2 regions of the [Micrococcus luteus] ATCC 49442 genome follow, and region 2 is predicted to be linked to the other one. Evidence: predicted binding sites of a transcription regulator. Region 2 holds the regulator's gene; the other holds the start of a gene.

Region 1 (3,410 bases), 2.3 Mb from region 2:
ATCGACGAAGCGTCCATCGTCAACGCGGCGCTGAACCTCGTTCGCTAACATCGACGCCTACCGGTACCGGGGCGGGAGACAGTCGTCTGGCGGGACAGGAAGCGGGGCAACGTCCACGTCGAGTCAGCGGATCGCCGCGAGTTGGCGCCCTTGACTTCTCCGCTGACCGTTGTCAGTCTTTTCGACAACAGGGGGCGTCCGTCCGCTCCCAGCAAGTGGAGGCTACTGATGCACCGTGCCAGGTCGCTGATGCGTTCTGCGACTTCCGGGGACCGTGTAACGCGCCTTGAGCTGTTCTTCGATCTGGTCTTTGTCTTCGCGCTATCTCAGCTGTCCCATCATTTGCTGGAGCACCCTTCGTGGGTGGGCGCCGGTGAGACATTTGTGCTTCTTCTTGCGGTCTATAAGGTGTGGGTGTACACGACCTGGTCGGCGACGTTGCTGGACACTTCGCGGCTTCAGGTGCAGTGGATGCTGCTGATCGTCATGCTTGTCACACTGTTCATGAACGCCTCAATCGGCTCAGCGTTTGGCGCCTTCGGCTGGCTCTTTGCTGCGAGCTATCTCCTGGTTCAGCTTGGCCGCGGTGCGTGGATGCTCACGGTCGGACTTGACCGCACCACCCACAACCATTTCGTGCGCACTCTGATCTGGGGGTGCATGAGCGCGCCTTTTTGGATTGCCGGCGTCTTCTTCGGTCCCGAACGCCGCTTGATGTTCTGGGGTGTCGCTGCCGCGATTGATCTGGCCGGCCACATGCTGGCGCATCGGTTGCCGGGCCGGAAGACCGAAGGAAGCCGTGTCCCGCTCCCGGGGGAGAGGATCTTTGAGCGGTTCGGGTTGTTTTACCTGATCGCCCTCGGCGAGACGATCCTCTCAACCGGCCTGGCGATAGCAGGCAATATGGAGGATCCCTTGATACTTCTAACCGGGACCGTAAGTTTTGTTGGAAGCGTCGCGATCTGGTGGTGCTACTTCCATGGCCTTGAGCAGGAGATTTTGGAAAAGCTTGCTTCTGTTGATGATCGGTTCCGGCCGGGTATATTGGCGGGCAACACGTTGGTGGTGTTACTCGCGGGCCTGATCCTGGTGGCGGTTGGTGATCAACTCGTGATCACCGATCCGGGCGCGCGCCCTGATCTGGCCATCGTTCTGTTTCTTTATGGCGGGCCGGCTCTTTTTCTTGCCGCCCGGGGCTTTTTTGTTCGTCGCGTACTGGGCCACCGCGGACCATCCGATCTCGCCGGCATCGCGGCCCTGGCGGTCCTGGCAACCTTGAGCTTTCGCCTCCCGGCCTTCGCTGCCGCTGTGGGGGCCGTTCTTCCCCTCCTAGGCGTAGCAGTTTTCGACACCGTGAACCGCCGCCGAACGCAACAGGCAGACCACTGACGGCCTATTGGATGCCAGGGAATATATCCTGGGCCGGCTTTGACAGCCTAAGGAATCTTCTGCCAGTCCTCTCCCCCGCTGTCCCGCGGTGCACCGTTACACCTTTCGCAGCCCGTGTCCTGTTGCAGGCTGAGGGATGTTGTCACCGGGACCGATCCGGCGGCAGTTGATCGCTGATACAGGCACGACGACGCGCCGTTCGTAACGTGGATTCCGACACCTGCCGCCCTATGACCCGGCAGCTCGGTGGACTGCGAACATAATGACGAGAACCGGCTCCGGGAAGTCCTTGGGCGGTGCCGACCGAATCGATGGCCCGATCCCCCGGGTCCGTACCCTGCCCACTGCTGCATCCGGGAATAAATCCGTTTTCCCAACGTTGAGTCAAGTACACTCAACTCTTACGGAGGTTTCATGGCTGCATTTCTTGGACCGGCCGAGTCCGGCCACGGCTCGTTCGACGAATTCCTTGCCCGATACCTGCAGGGCCAGCGCGCGGCCGGCCCCGGGCACCCGATGGACATCACCCGGCTGCTGAGCCGGCGCACCCATGACGTGCTCGCACGTGCCGCACAGTTCGCTGCGCAGCACGGTCACATCCATGTCGACGCGCTGCACATCCTGCGTGTCATGGTCGAGCGGGAACCGGCCGCCGACTACATCCGCCACGCAGGCGCGGAACCTGCTGCCGTCGCCACGGCGGCCGAGGAGCGTCTCCCGGAGCAGGCAACCGCCAGGGCGGAAACGACGCCGGCCCTGACGCCGTCGGCCCAGCGAGCCCTACTCGACGCCTATCAGGTTGCCCGGGCATTCGGCTCAACCTACATCGATCCCGAACACGTCTTCTTCGCGCTCGTCGTCAACCAGGAGGCCCCGGCCGGGCAGGTGCTCGCCGCGGCCGGGGTGACGCCGGAGTCCCTGCAGTCCGGTCCGCGCGGGCGGTCCGCTCGGCGTGGGACCACGCCAAGCGGCGCGGAGACCGGACAGTCGCAGGAAGCTGCCGCCGGGTCTGACACCCCGACCCTGGACACCTACGGCAGCGACCTTACGGCACGTGCCCGCGAAGGCGGCCTGGACCCGGTGATCGGCCGGAGCGCCGAGATCGAGCAGACCATCGAGGTCCTGGCCCGGCGCACCAAGAACAACCCTGTCCTGGTCGGGGAAGCCGGCGTGGGCAAGACCGCGATCATCGAAGGGCTGGCCCAGGCGATCATCGCAGGCGCCGTGCCCGAACAGCTCCGCGGTAAGCGCGTCATTGCCCTGGATCTGCCGGCCATGTTGGCCGGAACGCGGTACCGCGGTGACTTCGAGGAGCGCCTGACCAAGGCGATGGACGAGGTCGGTTCGCACGCCGGGGAAATCATCCTGTTCATCGACGAGCTTCACACGGTCGTCGGAGCCGGCGGCGGGGGCGAAGGCGGCATGGACGCAGGAAACATCCTGAAGCCGCGACTGGCCCGTGGTGAACTTCATCTCGTCGGCGCCACCACCCTGAACGAATACCGCAAGGTGGAGAAGGACGCGGCACTGGAACGCCGCTTCCAGCCCGTACAGGTCGGCGAGCCGAGCGTCGAGGACGCCGTACAGATCCTCGACGGCCTGCGCGGACGGTACGAGGAACACCACGGCGTCCGCTACACCCCCGAGGCGATCCGCGCCGCCGTCGAACTCTCCGCACGCTACGTGACGGACCGTTTCCTGCCCGACAAGGCCATCGACCTCATCGACCAGGCAGGTGCGCGGCTGAGCCTCAAGCTCGGCCCGCAGACCGATGCGGCTGTTCTACGCGAGCAGCTCGCAGCCCTGGAAAAGTCCAAGAACGATGCGGCGGCAGCGGAACGCTATGAAGAGGCCTCACGGCTGCGGGATGAGATCGAAGCAGTGAACGGGAGGCTCTCCGCCGCGATTGCCAGTGCATCTAGGGCGTCCCACGGCGCCGAGGCGGTCGTCGGTGAAGCAGAGATCGCCGGGATCATCTCCCGTTCCACCGGCATCCCGGCCAGCCGGCTCACGGAAGACGA
Region 2 (3,410 bases):
GGTGGCGAAGGATCGCAGATCCTTCGCCACCCAGCGTAGGGGCGGGGGCCCCTGTACCGCGGAGAGCTGTCAGTTGCAAGACTTCTGAAAGGAAACGCCATTGGCTAGCCAGGATTGGGTGGACAAGGACTTTTACGCGATCCTTGGTATCGCCAAGGACGCTTCCGACGCCGACATCAAGAAGGCGTACCGGAAACTTGCCCGCCAGCACCACCCGGACACCAACGCCGGGAACGCTGCGTCGGAGAAGAAGTTCAAGGACATCTCCGAGGCCTATTCGGTGCTCTCTGATCCGGACGAGCGCCAGCAGTACGACGCCATCCGTGCCATGGGCGGCGGGGCCAGGTTCGCGCCGGGCGGAGCCGCAGGCGGCAACGGCGGTTTCGAGGACATGTTCGGCGGCCTGTTTACCGGCAACGCCGGCCGTCACTCGGGCGGGTTCAGCACAGCCGGCGGCATTCCGCCCGAGTTCGCCGACCTGTTCGGCGGCGGCTTCGGCGGCCAGACCGGCTTCCAGCGCGGACCGCAGAAGGGCGCAGACCGCACAGCGACCACCAGCATCTCCTTCGCGGGGTCGATCCGCGGCACCACCATCGGTTTGCGCGAACCCAGCGGCGAAGTCATCGACGTCCGGGTTCCCGCAGGCATCAAGGACGGCCAGAAAGTACGCGTCCGCGGCAAGGGCCAGCCGTCCCCGGCCGGCAACGGCGACCTGGTCGTTTCCGTGTCCGTCAAGCCCCACGATTTTTACACGCGCGACGGCGACAACCTCCGCATCCACGTCCCGGTCACCTTCCCGGAAGCTGCTTTGGGCGCGGACATTGAGGTGCCCACCATCGACGGCGAAAAGGTTAAGGTCCGCGTTCCGGCCGGCACTCCGTCGGGCCGCACGCTCCGGGTCAAGGGCCGCGGTGTAAAGACCAGCAAAGCGACCGGCGATCTCCTGGTGACCATCGACGTCGCGGTTCCCAAGAACCTGAACAAAGAGGCCGAGGCGGCCGTCAAGGCGTTTGCCGAAGCCACCGCCGACGCCGATGTTCGACAGGGCCTGGCCGCCAAGGCCCGGCTCTAAGCAGCGGAGCAGACCGTGGACATCAGTGCTGACCAGCCGATCTTCGTGATCTCGGTGGCGGCTGAACTGGCGGACATGCATCCGCAGACACTCCGGCAGTACGACCGGCTGGGCATTGTCTCGCCCAGCCGGGCACCGGGGAAGTCCCGCCGCTACTCGCAGCGCGACGTGAACATGCTGCGCCAGGTCCAGCGGCTCTCCCACGAGGGCGTCTCGCTTGAGGGCATCAAACGCATCCTTGAGCTCGAGAACCAGGTGGCCGCACTCCAGCGCAGGGTGAGCGAGCTCACCGAGGAGATTGCCCGCCGTCGTGATCCCCTGGACTCCAGGATCTTCGCCGCCGGTGCAGCGGGAGATGTGGTGAGCCTTGCCCGTGGACAGCGGCCCCGCGCACGGTCCCAGGCCGTTGTCGTCTGGCGCCCCAGGGCCCTGGGAACCTAGGCACCGGAAAAATAGAGTACTCACTACTCGTGACGGGTCCGCCCGAAATGCCTTGAATGGAACTATTGCTGGTCTCACAGCACAGGTTCGTTCAAGCCTCTGGGGGGTTTAACGTGTTTGGTTCTTCTGTCGTTAATTTTGCAGGTTCCGGTGTCGGGCTGATCCTGCTGGCCATCGGCCAGACCGTGGTGGTGATCTGCGCGTGTTCTGACATGGTGCGCGCGCTGTCGGTGCCGAGATCGCACCGGCGTTACCTGGCGAGCACGGTTTTCCGGACTCTTGCCATCCCGTCCATCATCGCCACCGGCATGAGCGTGCTGATCGACGCACTGTCCTGGTCCTGGACCGACGTATGTATGTCCATGTTTGTGATGGTGGCGATCATCTTCCGCCTGCATCATGACAAGGACGAAGACAGCTGGTGGAAGGGCAAGGGCAAAAGACTCGCCCGTTGGGCCCGCCACCAGTTCAGTTCCGGTACAAGGGTGGCGCCGGCGGCAGGCTAACGTGCTCCGACCCGCAGTGTGTCCGGCGGTGCGGCCAAAGTTACGGTGCGGAATATTTCCCGCAGGTTTAACTTTCCGGCCGTCCCTGCACGCTGTTTATTCCACACGTTTGCGGTAAGCCCGGACCTCCGCCGGGGCCGCGGGCCCAACCCGAAACGGCCTCGAAACCAACCAGGCAGCCCGCTGAAACAATTCGCTCCTACATTCAACGCAAGGGGTTACTTCTCAAAACCCCGGAGGCGAGCCGCTGACCAGTGCAGCGGCGGAGTGAGAAGCAGGTACACATGAGGGTTTCGGTCACCAAACGCGCGTTCCTTCCCCTGGCGGCGGCCGCCATGGCCACGGTCCTGGCAGGCTGCGGCAGCCAGATTGCGGACCCGGCGTCGGCAGGCTCTACCGCCAGCAGCGGCACGTCCTGTGTCAACACCTCCGGCAGCAGCATCAAGGTGGGGTTCATCAACTCGCTGTCCGGCACCATGGCCATCAGTGAGAGCACGGTCTTCGACTCCCTGTCCCTTGCCGCCGAAGAGATCAATGCTTCCGGCGGCGTTTTGGGCAAACAGCTCGAAGTCATCAGTGAGGACGGCGCCAGCGAACCGACCAAGTTCGCGGAGCGTGCCGGGAAACTGATCCAGCAGGACTGTACCGCCGCGGTGTTCGGCGGCTGGACCTCCTCAAGCCGCAAGGCGATGCTCCCGGTGTTTGAGGCCAACGACGCACTGCTCTTCTACCCCGTGCAGTACGAGGGCCTGGAGTCCTCGAAGAACATCTTCTACACCGGTGCCACCACCAACCAGCAGATCATTCCCGCGCTGGACTACCTGGCCGAGCAGGGTACCAAGTCCCTCTTTCTGGTGGGCAGCGACTACGTCTTCCCGCGGACAGCCAACAAGATCATCCAGGCCTACGCCGCGGCCAAGGGCATCGAAATCCTCGGCGAAGAGTACGCCCCGCTGGGCTCAACGGAATTCTCCACCATCGTCAACAAGGTCCGGGACTCCAAAGCCGATGCAGTCTTCAACACCCTCAACGGCGACAGCAACGTGGCCTTCTTCCGCCAGTACAAGAGCGTCGGCCTGACGGCGGACAGCATGCCCGTCGTCTCGGTTTCCATCGCCGAAGAGGAAGTTCCCGGCGTCGGCCTGGATAACGTGCAGGGCCAACTGACTGCCTGGGATTACTACCAGACCCTGGACACGCCCGCCAACAAGAAGTTCGTCGCCGCGTTCAAGGCCAAGTTCGGCGCCGAGCGCGTCACCAGCGACCCCATGGAAGCTGCCTACACGTCGCTGTACCTGTGGAAAGCGATGGTGGAGAAAGCCGCCTCATTCGACGTGGACAAGGTGCAGGCCGCCGCGGACGGGGTGATCTTCGAAGCCCCTGAAGGCCTG

What was found. The regulator HspR, encoded in region 2, represses chaperone genes until heat shock. The targets are predictions, from matches to a motif close to AAGTTGAGTCNNNNNGACTCAACTT.
Region 1: GUV69_RS06015 (ATP-dependent Clp protease ATP-binding subunit) is a predicted target of HspR. The motif match lies at 1,766-1,790, and genes of this name have one in related genera.

Annotation. Positions count from the first base shown of each region.
Region 1 is NZ_JAAAXP010000001.1:1,317,106-1,320,515, forward strand. It holds gene GUV69_RS06005 (transketolase-like TK C-terminal-containing protein) at 1-48, shown strand, start outside; gene GUV69_RS06010 (low temperature requirement protein A) at 250-1,389, shown strand; gene GUV69_RS06015 (ATP-dependent Clp protease ATP-binding subunit) at 1,804-3,410, shown strand, end outside.
Region 2 is NZ_JAAAXP010000001.1:3,607,747-3,611,156, forward strand. It holds gene GUV69_RS16420 (DnaJ C-terminal domain-containing protein) at 101-1,072, shown strand; gene GUV69_RS16425 (heat shock protein transcriptional repressor HspR) at 1,088-1,513, shown strand; gene GUV69_RS16430 (hypothetical protein) at 1,570-2,019, shown strand; gene urtA (urea ABC transporter substrate-binding protein) at 2,304-3,410, shown strand, end outside.